Regions from separate parts of the Pseudomonas sp. GW821-FHT04C07 genome, predicted to be linked through region 2. Evidence: riboswitches for the same ligand, from Rfam matches in the RefSeq annotation. Region 2 holds a riboswitch; the other holds the start of a gene.
The links. A riboswitch is a leader RNA that binds a small molecule or an ion and turns the genes downstream of it on or off. The one in region 2 is predicted to bind cobalamin.
Positions count from the first base shown of each region.

Region 1: another riboswitch for cobalamin. It lies ahead of cobO (cob(I)yrinic acid a,c-diamide adenosyltransferase); the one in region 2 lies ahead of AC07UI_RS15380 (CbtB domain-containing protein).

Region 1 covers NZ_JBWKTM010000009.1:81,778-89,814, reverse strand. The annotation lists gene AC07UI_RS17650 (cobyrinic acid a,c-diamide synthase CobB) at 1-967, opposite strand, end outside; gene cobO (cob(I)yrinic acid a,c-diamide adenosyltransferase) at 978-1,589, opposite strand; cobalamin riboswitch at 1,667-1,902, opposite strand; gene AC07UI_RS17640 (hypothetical protein) at 2,060-2,644, shown strand; gene AC07UI_RS17635 (class I SAM-dependent methyltransferase) at 2,794-3,456, opposite strand; gene AC07UI_RS17630 (C40 family peptidase) at 3,480-4,013, opposite strand; gene AC07UI_RS17625 (C40 family peptidase) at 4,180-4,800, opposite strand; gene hda (DnaA regulatory inactivator Hda) at 5,014-5,718, opposite strand; gene AC07UI_RS17615 (AI-2E family transporter) at 5,952-7,022, opposite strand; gene AC07UI_RS17610 (DUF2066 domain-containing protein) at 7,058-8,037, opposite strand, start outside.
Region 2 covers NZ_JBWKTM010000007.1:223,246-231,282, reverse strand. The annotation lists gene metH (methionine synthase) at 1-289, opposite strand, end outside; gene AC07UI_RS15405 (fatty acid cis/trans isomerase) at 444-2,735, shown strand; gene nfuA (Fe-S biogenesis protein NfuA) at 2,836-3,420, shown strand; gene cobM (precorrin-4 C(11)-methyltransferase) at 3,624-4,370, opposite strand; gene AC07UI_RS15390 (cobalamin biosynthesis protein) at 4,452-4,865, opposite strand; gene AC07UI_RS15385 (CbtA family protein) at 4,862-5,563, opposite strand; gene AC07UI_RS15380 (CbtB domain-containing protein) at 5,575-5,769, opposite strand; cobalamin riboswitch at 5,870-6,098, opposite strand; cobalamin riboswitch at 6,287-6,500, shown strand; gene cobW (cobalamin biosynthesis protein CobW) at 6,595-7,674, shown strand; gene cobN (cobaltochelatase subunit CobN) at 7,678-8,037, shown strand, end outside.

The DNA.
Region 1 (8,037 bases), on a different contig from region 2:
CACACTCGGCCAGCAACGGCTTGTCGGCCGCGTGGTGCGCGCGGATCGCAGCCAGCATCGTGGCGTTTTCCGCCAGCGCAACATGATGCAATTCCGGGTAGCCGCCCGGCAGGTACAAGCTGTCAGCCTCGGGCAGTTCGCGATCATGGATCGGCGAAAAGAACAGCAACTCGGCGCCCATCGCCCGTAGCAGGTCCAGGCTCGCCCCGTAGGTGAAAGCAAATGCCTCATCGCGAGCCACGGCAATCCGCACACCGGCTAATAATGGCTCGGCGACGACAACCTCAGGCGCAGCGAACCCGACTGCCGGCGGCAACGCCACTTCACAACTGCTGGCCAAGGCTTCGGCCGCCGCGTCGAGGCGCAGATCCAGATCATTCAGTTCGCTGGCCTGCACCAGGCCCAGGTGGCGGCTCGGCAGTTCGATCCCGGTTTCGCGAGACAGCGCGCCATACCAGCGCAGGCCTTCGGTCAGGCTGCCTTCGAGCAATTGCGCGTGGCGCAACGTGCCAACCCGGTTGGCCAGAACGCCGGCAAACGGCAAGTCCGCCTGATAGCGCGCCAGCCCCAAGGCCAGAGCACCGAACGTCTGGGCCATGGCCGTACCGTCGATCACGGCGAGCACCGGCACGCCGAAGTGCCGCGCCAAATCGGCGCTGGATGGCGTACCGTCGAACAGGCCCATGACGCCTTCGATCAGGATCAGGTCAGCCTCGCCCGCCGCTTCCCACAGCAGTCGACGGCTTTCTTGTTCGCCGACCATCCACATGTCCAATTGATACACCGGCGCGCCGCTGGCGCGCTCGAGAATCATTGGGTCGAGAAAGTCCGGACCGCACTTGAATACCCGCACCTTGCGCCCCTGATTGCGATGCAAGCGGGCCAGCGCGGCGGTCACGGTGGTCTTGCCCTGACCGGAAGCCGGTGCGGCGATCAATACCGCCGGACAATGACGTGCATCACTCATGCTTCAATACTCACAGCTCAATGCCCTTTTGCGCTTTGATCCCGGCCTGGAACGCATGTTTGAGCACGCCCATTTCGGTAACCGTGTCGGCCAGATCAATCATTTCGGGCTTGGCGCCGCGGCCGGTTACCAGCACGTGCTGCATTGGCGGGCGAGCCTGCAAATCGCTGAGAACCAGGTCCAGGTCGAGATAACCGTGCTTGAGGGCGATGTTCAGCTCGTCAAGCACCACCAGGCCAATGGCCGGGTCACGCAGCAGTTCACGGGACACTTCCCAGGCCGCTTCGGCTGCGGCGATGTCACGCTGGCGATCCTGGGTTTCCCAGGTGAAGCCTTCGCCCATGACGTGAAAGCGTACTTGCTCGGGGAAGCGTCGAAAGAACAGCTCCTCCCCGGTGCTGTTGCGACCCTTGATGAACTGCACCACGCCGCATTTCATTCCGTGGCCCATGGCCCGTGCAAGCATGCCAAAGGCAGAACTGCTCTTGCCTTTGCCGTTGCCGGTCAGGACCAACAGCAGCCCGCACTCGTTCGGCGAGTTGGCAATACGCTCGTCGATCACGGCTTTTTTGCGCAACATACGCGCCAGATGGCGTTCGTCACGATCGGGGGATTCAGTCATGGCAGCTCTCCGTTGGAACGATAACGGGGGGGCAGGAATAGAAATAGACGGCATAAGCCTGGCATCGCCCACCGTGATGCCGCTGGATGGATCAGGCCGGTCTCCGGGCTCATGAGGGGCATCGCTGCCGAGCTGCACGCCTTCCCGTATCGACAGTCGACACAGTGGCCAAAAGCGCAGCCTTGACTCATTTACCGTTGCGGGGGCAGCGCCGGGATCGCTGTCCGTTCTGTTAAAGAACGCACACTCACCGGCTTCCCTGTTTCACTCTGTCGACCTTGGGTCACAGAGCACCTGAAACAAGTCGCGAAGGTTAGAGGGTTGGGGGTGGAGCGTCAATTAAACCCGGGGCGTTCGCCCGCGATATTATGTGCCGTCGTTCAATAAACTGACGCCAATCTTGTGCCACACTGAAAGCAGTGATATCAAATAGCCACAACACTAACATCACAAAAATAAAGGTGGGCAACATGCAAGGCATGATCATCAGCAATCCGAAGCTGGAATTCCTGCGCCCAGTGCTGGAGCGCTGGTTTGAATGTATCGATCGCTACATCCAGGTACGCGGTGATAACGAATCCCCTTATTGGTTTGATGAACGCGCCAACCTTGGGCTGCTCTCGGCTGCCGCCTGGATGTCGGAAATGGTGACACTGGAACAGACCCCGACGAAAAAACAGCAGGAAGACGGCGACCGCAATGGACGTGCCGACCTCTACATCGCCACCAATGAGGAACGGGTCTACATCCAGGCCACCCAGCGCTGGCCACGGGTCAATAACCTGAACCTCACTCAAGCGCTGCTCGACGCCGTGAGCGATGCCAGGAAGATCAGCTACGCCAGCGATCTGAAGCTCGGCTGTCTGTTCGTAGCGCCACACAAACCCCAACACAGCGCCACCCCCGAAGAACTCCAGGACATGGTCGACGATCTGCAAAAGGAACATACCTGCGCCGTGGCCTGGTACTTCCCTTACCCCTATCACAAGTTGCGCAATGAAGCAGGCAACTATCATCCGGGCGTCGCCGTGCTATTCAAAGAAGCCCGCGGCTGAAACGCTGAACCACCGGGCAGCTTCGCCTCTCTATGGTTACATCGGTGCATTCATAGGGGAACCAGCATACTCAAGCCGCAACTCGCCACTGCCATCGCCATCGCCATCGCCATCGCCATCGCCATCGCCATCGCCAGCAAGCTGTGCTCCTACAGTTTGCGGCACAACGTCAGGCCATCGCCTAACGGCAACAGTGACAAGTCGACACGCAAGTCATCCTTCAAGGCGCGGTTCAATGCCTGGATGGCTCGAGTGTCTTCACTCTCAGGATTCACCTCAAGCACCCGCCCGCTCCACAGCGTGTTATCGAAAATCGCCAGACCGCCACTTCGCAGCAGACGCAAGGCACTCTCCAGATAGGCTGGATAGTTGGCTTTGTCAGCATCGATGAAGATCAAGTCGAAACAGCCACCCTGCCCTTGCTGCTCGATCTGCGCCAGGGTTTCCAGTGCAGGCGCCAGACGCAAATCAATTCGCTGCGCCACACCCGCCTCCTGCCAGTAACGGCGTGCAGTGGCGTTGTAATCACCCGGGATATCGCAGCAAATCAAGGTACCGTCATCCGGCAAGGCTGCGGCCATGCACAAGGCGCTGTAGCCGGTGAAAGTACCGACTTCCAGCAAACGCCTGGCGCCGGTCAGCTTGACCAACAACGCGAGGAACTGACCCTGCTCGGGCGCCACCTGCCAGCGGGCCATGGGCAAGGCCTGGGTTTCGTCACGCAAGCGGCGCAACAACGGCGTTTCGCGCAGGGAAACATCCAGCAGATAGCTGTAGAGGGAATCGTCGAGATTGAGAGTGCGAGCGGTCATGACAACCTCTGCAAAGGTGCGACCTAAGGGTTGCGCGCCAGATGCTCAGGCTGCAATACCCGCTTGGCGCTTAGATAGGCTTTCTGCCAATAGGTTTTGGACAGACTGTCCAGCTTAACCGTTCCGCCAGTGGCCGGCGCGTGAACAAACCGGCCTTCGCCGACATAGATCCCGGCGTGACTGACTTGCGAGCCGCCATTGGTGGCGAAAAATACCAGATCGCCGGTTTGCAGTGCATTCTGGTCGACATCCTGAGCGCGCATGCCGATCATCTCGCGGGTCGAACGCGGCAGAGTGATGCCAGCTGCATCGCGATAGACATAGCCGATCAGGCCACTGCAATCAAAACCCGAATCCGGTGTATTACCCCCCCAACGATAAGGCGTACCCACCAGGCCCAACGCACGGAAAAGCACGTCTTCAGCGGCAGGCGAATAGGTTTGAGGGGAAGCGAAAACAGGAGGCCGAACCACCGGAGCTGGCGGCGGAGTATGGCTGGCGCATGCACTGAGCAGTGCGGCGAAAACGAGAAGGGCGAGGCGGGCCGACGTCGACATATGCAGAACAATCCTGATCTGGATGCGGCTTTCTCTGCCGTGAGGCTGAAAACAAAACCGCGTAAGCAGGGCTTACGCGGTTAGGTTATCAACAATAGGTCAGGATTCTAGCGGCTACGCGTCAAACTTCAAGTAAGACTTTAACTTAACCTTACAAAAAGATTGATTACTTGCTAGCAGTGACCGTGGTCGGGGCCATGGCGAGTGCGCGCTTGGCTTCGATGAAGGTTTTGCTCCAGTAGCTGTCGCCCAGGTTATCGACTCGAACACCACCGCTACGACGGCTGCTGGAGTGGATGAACTGGTCATCACCCAGGTAGATCCCCGCGTGACTGACACGGCCACGGCGACCACTGGTGCTGAAGAACAGCAGATCACCGGGCTTGAGGTTGTTGCGAGCGACCAGCGGTGCGTCAACGTTGATCATCTCGCGAGTGGAGCGCGGCAAATTCATGCCCGCCTCTTCACGAAACAGATAACCGATGAAGCCGCTGCAATCGAAGCCAGCCTCGGAGGTGCCACCGAAACGGTAGCGGGTACCGATCAGAGACATACCACGCTCAAGGATGCTGTCGGCCAGAACTGGCAGCTGGTACGGCTTGCTGCCGGCGAAGTCGGCCAGTTCTTTTTCAGTCGCCAGTTCTTCCCGGTAAGCAGCGGAAGACTGGGCAGTAACAGAATTTTTAAACTGTTGTTCTTGCTGTTGCGACACCGGAGAGTGAGCAGCGCAACCAAACAACAGGGTGACGAGTGCGAGAGGCACGAGGGGTGCGAAGCGCTTTAGCATGGGCACGACCGTGGCTGAAGATATAAAGAAGCCGCGACTATGCCTTCTATCATCCTCATTTGCAAATTCAATCGATGTAAATGTGACTTATCGGTTTCTCGTTTACATCTAAGGCCTTAAGCCCGATATAAACGCTCGCGCACCCTGGAAGCATCCCTGGAGCGGGTTTTCTGGCGCCTTGAAAGTGCCAAAAAAGCGCTACAGACTGCGGTTTTACCAGCCTAGGGTTTCTTTAAGGAAGGGAATGGTCAGCTTGCGTTGCGCCTGCAACGAAGCCTGATCGAGACGTTCCAGCAGCTCGAACAACGCACTCATGCTGCGAGTGCCGCGAGTGAGGATAAAGTGCCCGACCTCATCGGTCAGGTGCAGACCACGACGCGAAGCACGCAATTGCAGAGCTCGCAGCTTGTCTTCATCGGACAGTGGACGCATCTGGAAAATCAACGCCAGGGTCAAGCGTGATTTCAAGTCCGCCAGCTTCACCGGCAATTCACGTGGGGAGGTTGAAGCGGCGATCAGCAGACGCCGACCACTGTCACGCAAACGGTTGAACAGATGGAACAACGCCTCTTCCCAGTCCGCTCGCCCCGCTACCGCCTGCAAATCATCCAGACAGACCAGCTCGTATTGCTCAAGGTTGTCGAGAATTTCGATACCGCGATCCAGCAACTCTGCCAGCGGCAAGTACACCGCCGGCTCGCCCATTTGTTCAAAACGCAAGCAAGCGGCTTGCAGCAAGTGCGTACGCCCGACGCCATCCTTGCCCCAGAGATAGATCAGGCTTTCGGTCCAGCCGGCGTCGGCTTCGCAAAGCCGCTCGACATAGCCGAGTGCAGCGGCATTGGCGCCTGGGTAGTAGTTGATAAAGGTGGCGTCATCACGCAGACGCACACCTAGGGGCAGCTGAATCGGTTTCATGCTGACTGAACAGTTCCAAACGAACCGTTAGTGGCCTCTGTGTAAAGTTTGCAAAGTTTATACCCGTGACGCCGGGCGCACAATGCAGCAGACCATAAGCAAAATCAAAGGTTTGCGTTAATTTACGGGTACCGACGGGGTTTGTTTGACGGCGGATGTGACAGCCATGAACACCCTACAGGCCTGCCCGGCAATGAGCCGGGCAGCCTTGGGCGCTTAATCGACAGCGCATCTCAATCAGAATCTTCCACACCACTGTACATGCCAGAATCTTTATACAAATCATGGACATGGCGCACCAGCACCATGATCACCGCTGCCACCGGCAACGCCAGCAGGATCCCGGTGAATCCAAACAGCTCACCGCCTGCCATGATCGCAAAGATCACCGCCACCGGGTGCAAGCCTATCCGGTCCCCCACCAACAACGGCGTTAGCACCATGCCTTCCAACGCCTGACCGACCATGAACACCGCGACAATGCCAATCATCGAATACAGATCACCACCAAACTGAAACAACCCGACGATCAACGCCGCGCCAATCCCGATGACAAACCCCATGTATGGCACGATGGCCGCCAGGCCGGCAATCAGACCGATCAACAGCCCGAGCTCCAGCCCGACCAGCATCAAGCCTGCTGCATAGATCACACCCAAGGCCAGCATCACCAGCAACTGACCGCGAACAAATGCCCCAAGTACTTCGTGGCACTCTCCTGCCAATGACACCGCACGCTCTTCACGATTGCGAGGTAGCAGGCTACGGATCCTGGCCATCATCAGATCCCAGTCCCGAAGGAGGTAGAAACTGACCACCGGGATCAACACCAGGTTAGCCAGCCAGGCGATCAACGCCAGGCCGGAGGCCGTTGCCTGGCTCAGTACCACACCGACAATGTCGGTGGTCTGCCCCATATGCTCACTGATCGCAGCCTTGACCTTGTCGAACTTCCAGAAACCTTCTGCAAGCCCCAGTTTCGACTGCACCCAAGGCATCGCCGTGTGCTGCAACCAATCGAGCATTTGCGGTGCCAGCTCATACAGCCGGAACAACTGCTTGGCCAGCATGGGCACAAGAACCAGCAACAACGTCATGACGATCAAGGTGAATAGCGCGAACACTGCCACCACGCCCCAGGTTCGCGAGAGGCCGAGCTTTTCCAGCCGATCCACCAGAGGGTCGAACAGATAGGCCAGCAGCAGCGCCACCAGGAACGGTGAGAGGATCGGATGCAATAGATACACAAACGCGCACAGCAGGATGACCCCACCCAACCACACCCAACGACGCGTATCAGCCATGAACCACTCCAGCTTGTATATAAGGAAAGAAAAACTTACCAGCGGAAACGCAGTTGCGCGGTTGGTGCCGGAGCACTAACCGGCGCTGCACCTTCGACCGCTGGCTGAGCAGACGCTACCGGCGCCACCGGCACACCCGCGGGAACCTCTTGCAGCTTCGCCAACCCCAATTGCGCTCGCAATTGCTCGGCGCTGCCATTGACCCGATAAATGACTCTGTCACCCTCGATACGCTGCACTTGCGCGCCAAACGGCTCAAGTAAATGCCCAAGCGCCGCGTAGCGCTCCAGGGTCATGCCTTGCACCTCCAGCAGCTGCTCGGTCGACGCTCCCGGCCTGGCGACGAAGCGTGGTGCCAGCTTCTGACTGACGGCCAGCAAAACGGCATCGGCCAGAGCTGCGGTATCGGCGCCCTGCACACTGCCCTGTTCACGCTGATCGCCTAGCCACAGACGCCATTTGGCCTGCCACTGCCCACCCTCCTGACGGGCATGTACCGCCAGCAAGGCGTCAGCGGCGTAGCGTTGCGAAGCTGCATACAGCGGCGCCGGGTCGGTCCCTTCAAGAATCGGTGCGGTGCCGACGATCTGTTCACTCAGATCCCCCAACGGCAAACGCAGTGGCAAACCGCGGTGCTGGGCTGCTCGGCGCAGCGGCTCGGCGCTGGCCTGGCCGTCGCCCATCAGGCTGGAGCCTTCGGTCGAATCGTTCAGCCACCAAATGAGAATCGACGGACGATTGCTACCCCACAATGCCAACCCTGCCTGACGTAATGCGCGATCAGTGCTGACCGGATCGAAATCGACTTTCAGGCTTTCAGGAGGCCCGGCGTCATAGCCGTATTGGCTGATGATCTGCTGCGGATCCTTGCGAATAGCCGCCAGCCCTGGGCCCTGCGCGGCTTTGGCATCACCGGTCAAGCGCAGCACCAGAGTCTCCAAAGCCTTTTGCGTGGCTTGATCGCGCTCTTGCGGGGTCTGACCGCTGACGGGTTCGCGCACTTGATAGAGACCAC
Region 2 (8,037 bases):
AATCGGCCTGGGACACTTGGGTGGCGTTAAAGGTGTTGGTTTCGAGAATGTCGGCGCCAGCATCCAGATACGCCTTCTCGATCGCCCCGATCACGTCCGGGCGGCTAAGAATCAACAGGTCGTTGTTGCCTTTGACGTCGCTCGGCCAGTCAGCGAAGCGTTTGCCACGGTAGTCCTGTTCCTCGAGCTTGTAGCTCTGGATCATCGTGCCCATGCCGCCATCGAGAATCAGGATGCGCTCTTTGAGGGCTTGATGGAGAGCTTGAAGGCGAGCGCTGCGATCGGACATAGGACTACCTGGAAAGGCCAATACAAAGAAGGGCGATGATAGCAAACCTGTGTGCTTTTAGAGCATGACAGGCTTTTGCATGAATATCGCTCATGTTGGTGGCCGGGTTAGACCGGTAGAATCGCGACGTTTTTCTATCGCCGGAACCAGGGACATGTCTTATCGCGTTGTCATCGGCAGTATTTTGCTGCTGTTAAGTCTCGCCGCCACAGCGCAAGGTCCGGCGCCAGCGATTTCCTATACCCGTGATATTCAACCGATCTTTACCGATAAGTGCGTGGCCTGCCATGCCTGCTATGACTCCGCCTGTCAGCTCAATCTGGGCAGTGGGGAGGGCGCGGCACGGGGCGCTACGAAAATGCCGGTCTATAACGGCCAGCGCAGTCAAGCCTCAAGGCCGACGCGGCTGTTCTACGACGCCTTTGGCAAGGCGGCCTGGCAGCGTGAGGATTTCTATTCAGTGCTCGATGCTCAGGGCAGCCAGGCGGCGCTGATGGCGCGAATGCTTGAACTGGGCCACAAAACGCCACTTCGGCCCAACGCGAAGTTGCCCGAGGAGATCGTTTTGGGCCTCGAGCGCGAGAACATGTGCCCAATGCCGGGCGAGTTTGACAGCTATGCCGGTGCACATCCCAAAGAGGGCATGCCGCTGGCGGTGACGGGCCTGACCGATCAGCAGTACCAGACCCTGCAACGCTGGTTGGCGTCAGGGGCACCGATCGATGATCAAGGCCTGGCGCCCAGTGCCCAGGAGGCGTTGCAGATTGTTCAGTGGGAAAGCCTGCTCAATGCCCCGGGCGCTCGGGAAAGCCTGGTCGCTCGATGGCTGTTTGAGCATTTGTTCCTGGCACACATCTATTTCAAGGGCGGTGAGCCGGGGCATTTCTTCCAATGGGTGCGTTCGCGTACGCCGCCGGGGAAGCCGATCGACCTGATCGCCACCCGTCGTCCAAATGACGACCCCGGTACTCAGATCTATTACCGCTTGTGGCCGGTGCAGGGTGTGATCGTGCACAAGACCCACATCACTTTTGGCCTGGGCCCGGCAAAAATGGCGCGGGTCAAAACCCTGTTCTACAGCGGTAACTGGTACGTCAATGCGTTGCCCGGTTACGGGCCGGAGCGGCGGGCCAATCCGTTCGAAACGTTCGAGGCGATTCCGGCGCAAGCGCGTTATCAGTTCATGCTCGATAATGCCGAATACTTTGTGCGGACCTTTATCCGTGGTCCGGTCTGCCGAGGGCAGATTGCTACTGACGTGATTCGCGACAACTTCTGGGCGTTGTTCCAGGCGCCGGAACATGACCTGTACATCACCAACCGCAACTACCGCACTAAGGCAACGCCGTTGCTGGCGATGCCGGGACAAAATGATGATGTCGGCAGTGTCTTGACCCTGTGGCACAACTATCGCGACAAGCGCAACGAATATGAAGCCTTGCGCCGGGACACCTACGCCGATGCGCCAGCACCAAGCTGGTCGACTCTGTGGGCCGGCAACGACAACGCCTTGCTAAGCATTTTCCGCCACTTCGACAGCGCCTCGGTGAACAAAGGCTTGATCGGTGACGTACCGCAAACGATGTGGCTGTTCGACTATCCGTTGCTGGAACGCACGTATTATCAGTTGGCGGTCAATTTCGATGTATTCGGAAACGTTTCCCACCAGGCCCAGACCCGTCTGTATTTCGACCTGATCCGCAACGGCGCCGAGCAGAACTTCCTGCGCCTGATGCCGGCCGATTCCCGGAACGATTATCTCGACGATTGGTACCAGAGCAGCGGCAAGTTCAAGATGTGGCTGGACTATGAAAGCATCGACAACGACAAACGCACCGCACTGAAGCTGGATGAAAAGGACCCGAAGCGCGATTTCGCCAACCAACTGCTGGCGCGCTACGGTGACTTGAACGCCAGGCCTGACCCGATCAATCGCTGTGACGGCGCGTATTGCTCACGGCCGAATATCGATCCGGCCCTGCAAGACGCCGAACAGGCCTTGAGTCGCCTGGTCTCGCGCCCGGCTGCGGGGCTTCGGGTCATCGATCAGTTGCCAGAGGCCACGATGCTGCGCATCGAGACCAAAAGCGGCAAGCGTGAGGTCTACAGCCTGCTGCGCAACCGCGCCCACAGTAACGTGGCGTTCCTGCTCGGCGAGGCGCTGCGTTATCAACCCGGATTGGATACGTTGACGATTTATCCAGGCGTACTCAGCAGCTATCCGAACTTCATCTTCAACATCCCGGCCGAGCAGGTTCCCGAGTTTGTTGCGCGAATGGAGAGCGCCAAGGATGCTGATCACTTCGAGAAAATCGTTGATCGCTGGGGGATTCGTCGCAGCCATCCACAGTTCTGGCAGTACTTCCATGACCTGACCGAGTACATTCGCGCAACCGAGCCGGTGGAAGCGGGCGTGCTGGACATGAACCGCTACGAGAACCTGTAATCGATGGTGAGGATGGCCAGTTCTTTCCCGACAAAAATACTAGGACTTTGTCCGGCGCGATGATTGGCGTAAACTGCGTCCAAGCCTGCGAGGAGTTTCCATGACCGCTATTACCATTACCGATGCTGCCCACGATTATCTGGCTGATCTGCTTTCCAAGCAGAACACCCCGGGAATCGGCATCCGAGTCTTTATTACCCAGCCTGGCACCCAATACGCCGAAACCTGTATTGCCTATTGCAAGCCGGGCGAAGAAAAACCGGAAGATACCGCGCTGGGGCTCAAAAGCTTCACCGCTTATATCGATTCCTTCAGCGAAGCCTTCCTGGACGATGCCGTGGTTGATTACGCCACCGATCGTATGGGCGGCCAACTGACCATCAAGGCGCCAAACGCCAAAGTTCCGATGGTCAACGCTGACAGCCCGGTGAACGAGCGCATCAACTATTACCTGCAAACCGAAATCAACCCGGGGCTGGCCAGCCACGGCGGTCAGGTCAGCCTGATCGATGTGGTTGAAGACGGTATCGCCGTGCTGAAATTCGGCGGTGGTTGCCAGGGCTGCGGCCAGGCTGATGTCACCTTGAAGGAAGGCATCGAGCGCACACTGCTTGAGCGTATTCCGGAGCTTAAAGGTGTACGCGACGTCACCGACCATACGCAGAAAGAAAACGCCTACTACTAAGGTGTTCGCTGCAAACAGAAAAAACGGCGCCCCGTGAGCGCCGTTTTTTTATGCCTGGGATTTGAGGTGGTCATTACATAGCCCTCGTATTGATCGTTCCCATGCTCCGCGTGGGAATGCAGCCCGGGACGCTCCGCGTCCCAGGAGCTGACGCAGAGCGTCCGTTGAGGTGTTCCCACGCGCGAGCGTGGGGACGATCATGTTCAGGGTCTGTACAAATGCGCATGCCCGGCACGATACAGCGACGATTCACTGAAATTGTCGCTGGCCAGCACCCGACCCACCAGGATGAGCGCGGTACGACGAAATCCCTTTGCCTGAACCTTTTCAGTAATATCAGCCAATGTGCCCACCACCCAATCCTGATCCGGCCAGGTGGCGCGATGAATCACTGCAATCGGGCAGTCCAGGCCATAGTGCGGGACCAGTTCGGCGATGATTTTCTCCAGATGATTGACCCCCAGATGAATCGCCATGGTCGCTCCATGCTGTGCCAGGCTGCCGAGTTCTTCCCCGGCCGGCATCGCCGTTTTGTCGGCATAGCGGGTCAGAATCACGCTCTGGGACACGTCCGGTAGCGTCAGCTCCGCGCCCAGCAGGGCCGCGCAGGCTGCGGTTGCCGTTACGCCAGGGATGATTTCAAAGGGAATATTCAACTCGCGCAAATAGCGAATCTGCTCGCCAATTGCGCCGTACAGGCTCGGATCGCCGGAATGCACCCGGGCCACGTCCTGACCTTTGCCATGGGCGGTCTTGATCAATTCAATGATCTGCTCCAGGTGCAATTCTGCGCTGTTGATCACCTGTTCGGCCTGGTGGCCTTCCAGCACGGCAGCGGGCACCAGCGAGCCGGCATAGATGATGACCGGGCAACTGCGGATCAGCCGCTGGCCTTTGACGGTGATCAGTTCCGGGTCGCCGGGACCTGCGCCGATAAAGTAGACGGTCATGGCTGTTTCCTGTGCAAAGTCGTGTCGGCAATGCTTCAGATGAAGATTGCTCATGATCAAGGGCGGGGATTATCGGGGATTTTACGGCGCAGATGCCAATGCAAAGGTGGCCTGGGCGTATTTCTGTCGCGAGATCAGCAGTTTGGCCGGGCTTTGCGTCAGATGCTCGGCCAGTGCCAGCGCAGCGCTTTCGGCCACGCCATAGCAACCGGTGCGTTCAAAGGCGATCTCTGAGCGATGACTCAATTGTGGCTCATAGGCAGCGAGCTGTGCACTGCTGAAGAATGTCAGCGGCAATGCCAATTGCGCAGCCAGCTCAAGCAGGCCAGGCTCCTCTCGTTTCAGGTCGATACTGGCCAGGGCCTGGATCGCTTGCAGATCGATGTGGTGAGCCTGCAACGCCTGATCGAGCAACGCCTGTAGCGTGGCGGCGGGGCAGCCACGCTGGCAGCCCAGGCCGACCACCAGGGTCGGCGCTGTGCTGATGTCAGTCATGCGCGGTATTGGCCTTCGCTTTTGCGACGGAACAACCAGGCGCTGATCAGGCCCAGGGCCAGCCAGAACGCGGCGTTGGTCAATTGCGAAGCGATTTTGAATTGTGCTTCGAGCGCTTCCGGCGCCAGGCTGGAATGCACCTGCGGTTGCGGCGCGCCAATGATGTGCGGTACCGCCAGAATTGCCACGCCGAGAATCTTCAATAGCCAGTGTTTGCCAAACACGATCAGCGCAATGCCGACAGCGGTGGACGCCGCGGTCCCGGCCCACCAGGTCTGCCGTTGCAGCAGGTCAGCGGCGGCAGTGCCGGGCAGCTCCGGCGGCAGGCCCATGGTCGGTGCCAGGCAGAAGGTCGCGTAACCGGCCAGGCCCCAGAGCAAACCTTCGGACGTGCGACCCGGAGCGCGCAGGGTATAGAGACCCGCAAGCATCAGGGCGAAACCGACGGCCACCACCAGATTGCCACCGGTGGTCGAGAGCACGCGCTGCCAGCCGTCCTCCGGCTCCCAGGCTTCGGCATCGTGGGTATGACCGGCCATGGCGCCTTCAGCGTGTTCGTGAACTTCGGCGGCCGGGGCCTTTTCATAGGTTTCCGCCTGGAGAATCAGCGGCGCGACCCAGAAGCTTTGCAGCAAGGTCAGCAACAAGGCCGCGAGCAGCCCTGTGAAACCTGCGGTTTGCGCAATACGCTTGATCATGTCAGCAGGTCTCAATGGCACGGAAAAGCGGAGCTGTGACGGGTGTCGTGGGCGGCGTTGTGCACCGCTTCGATATGCGAGAAACCGGCGAAATACACCAGGCACGCGCCCAGAATCGATGCGCCGATGGCGGCAATCAGACGTTGGCTCAGGGTGGACGTGGTGCTGGCGGTGCCTGCGTGGCGGGTGCTGCTGATGATCGACATGGCGCTTCCCTCTGATGTGTCAGCGGGTGAATCGAGCGCATGAAAACCCCTGCGAGACAGGCTCGCAGCGGTTCAAACAGCGCCCGCCCACCGCGGGTTTGTTATTTCAGTATTGCGGGCCGGTCTCCGGGCTCACGAGGGGTTTGGGCCAGCGCCTTCACCTGCAAAAGTCACCTTCCCATGCCGGACTGCTGGCACAGTGGATCTGACTCTTCGCTCGCTTACCGTTGCGGGGGCAGCACCGGACTGATCAAGGCTTTGAGTAAAGCACATGACTCACCGGTTTCCCGTTTCACCCTGTGAAGGGCACCCGTAACAAGTTGCGTAGGAGAGCATGGGCGGGGGATGAGAGTCAATTGGCAAGGTTTCTCACCTGGTAACTGTGGTGCTTTCATCGCGGGCAAGCCTCGCTCCTACAGGTGTAGCGGCGCTCTTGTAGGAGCGAGGCTTGCCCGCGAAGGCGCCAGATCAGGCAACGATGTATTTCGCCGGACATTGACCCGCCCCCAAGCGATGCGTAGCCTTGCGCTTTCGAGGTTCTTCGGCACTCTCGCCGAAGCTAAGAAGGGAACGCGGTCAATGCCGCGGCTGCCCCCGCAACTGTGAACGGTTCCGTTTCTGCCATGCCACTGCACCCTCTATCCATAGAGCGAGCGGGAAGGCGCAGAAATCGCCAGTCGAAAGACCGGCAGGCCGTCAGCCAGGAGACCTGCCTCGTACCAGATTCTCACTACAACCGGGCGGGGTGATCCGGTGGCGAAATCTTCCGCGCCCATCGGTGTGGTTGTCGTCCCGTATGCCCGCCACCTTGCCAAAGGGCATCCGATGAAAACACTGGCCAAACTTCCCGTCACCATCGTCACCGGCTTCCTCGGCTCGGGCAAAACCACCTTGCTGCGGCATATGCTTGATAACGCCCAGGGCCGCCGCATCGCGGTGATCGTCAACGAATTTGGCGAGCTGGGCATCGACGGCGAAATTCTCAAGCAATGTTCCATCGGTTGCACTGAAGAAGAGGCCAGCGGCCGGGTCTATGAACTGGCCAACGGTTGCCTGTGCTGCACCGTCCAGGAAGAGTTCTTCCCGGTGATGCGCGAGCTGGTTGCCCGTCGCACCGACCTGGATCACATCCTCATCGAAACCTCTGGCCTGGCGCTGCCCAAACCGCTGGTGCAAGCCTTCCAGTGGCCGGAAATCCGCAGTGCCTGCACTGTCGATGCAGTGATCACGGTGGTCGACAGCCCGGCCGTGGCCGCCGGCACCTTCGCTGCGTTCCCGGATCAAGTCGACGCCCAGCGCAAGCTTGACCCGAACCTGGACCACGAATCACCGCTGCACGAACTGTTCGCCGACCAGCTGGCCAGCGCCGACCTGGTGATCCTCAACAAAGCCGACCTGATCAGCCCTGAAAACCTGGCCAAAGTGCGCCTGGAAGTCGCCGAAGAACTGCCGCCAGCAGTAAAAATCATCGAAGCCAGCAGCGGTCGCTTGCCTCTGGAGGTTTTGATTGGTCTGGGCGCCGGTTCCGAAGAGCATATCGACAGCCGTCACAGCCACCACGACCATCACCACGACGGTGATGCCGATAGTGAAGGGCATGATGACCATGACCACGACGCCTTCGATTCCATTTCCATCGAACTGCCCCAGGCCGACGAAAGCCTGCTGCTGGATGCCCTGACCCAGCTGGTGGTTCAGCACGGCATTCTGCGGGTCAAAGGCTTCGCGGCGGTTGCGAACAAGCCGATGCGCTTGCTGATCCAGGGCGTGGGCACGCGCTTCGACAGACATTTCGACCGTGCCTGGCGCGCCGATGAGCCGCGTGCAACACGCCTGGTGCTGATTGGCCAGGAACTGGATGCCGCTCTGATCGAAGCGCAATTGCGCGCCGCACTCGGCGCCTGAGCCATGCACCTGCTCAGGACCCAGCCCGGCGGTTTCGTGTCGGATGACAACATTGCCGACCTTGGACAAACCCCCGCCGAGCTGGTGATCCTGTGCAGCGGCGATTCCAGCCTGGCGCTGCTCGCCGAAGCCGCGCAGCAATTACCAGACGACTATCCGAGCCTGCGTCTGGCCAATCCGATGCAGGTACAAAACCACGCCTCGGTCGATCTGTATGTCGACGAAGTCTTGCGTCACGCCAAAGTCATTCTGATCTCGCTGCACGGCGGGATCGGCTATTGGCGTTACGGCATCGAGCGTCTGGTGCAGCTGGCCGAAAAGGGCGTGCAACTGGTTCTGGTGCCCGGCGACGATCGTCCCGAC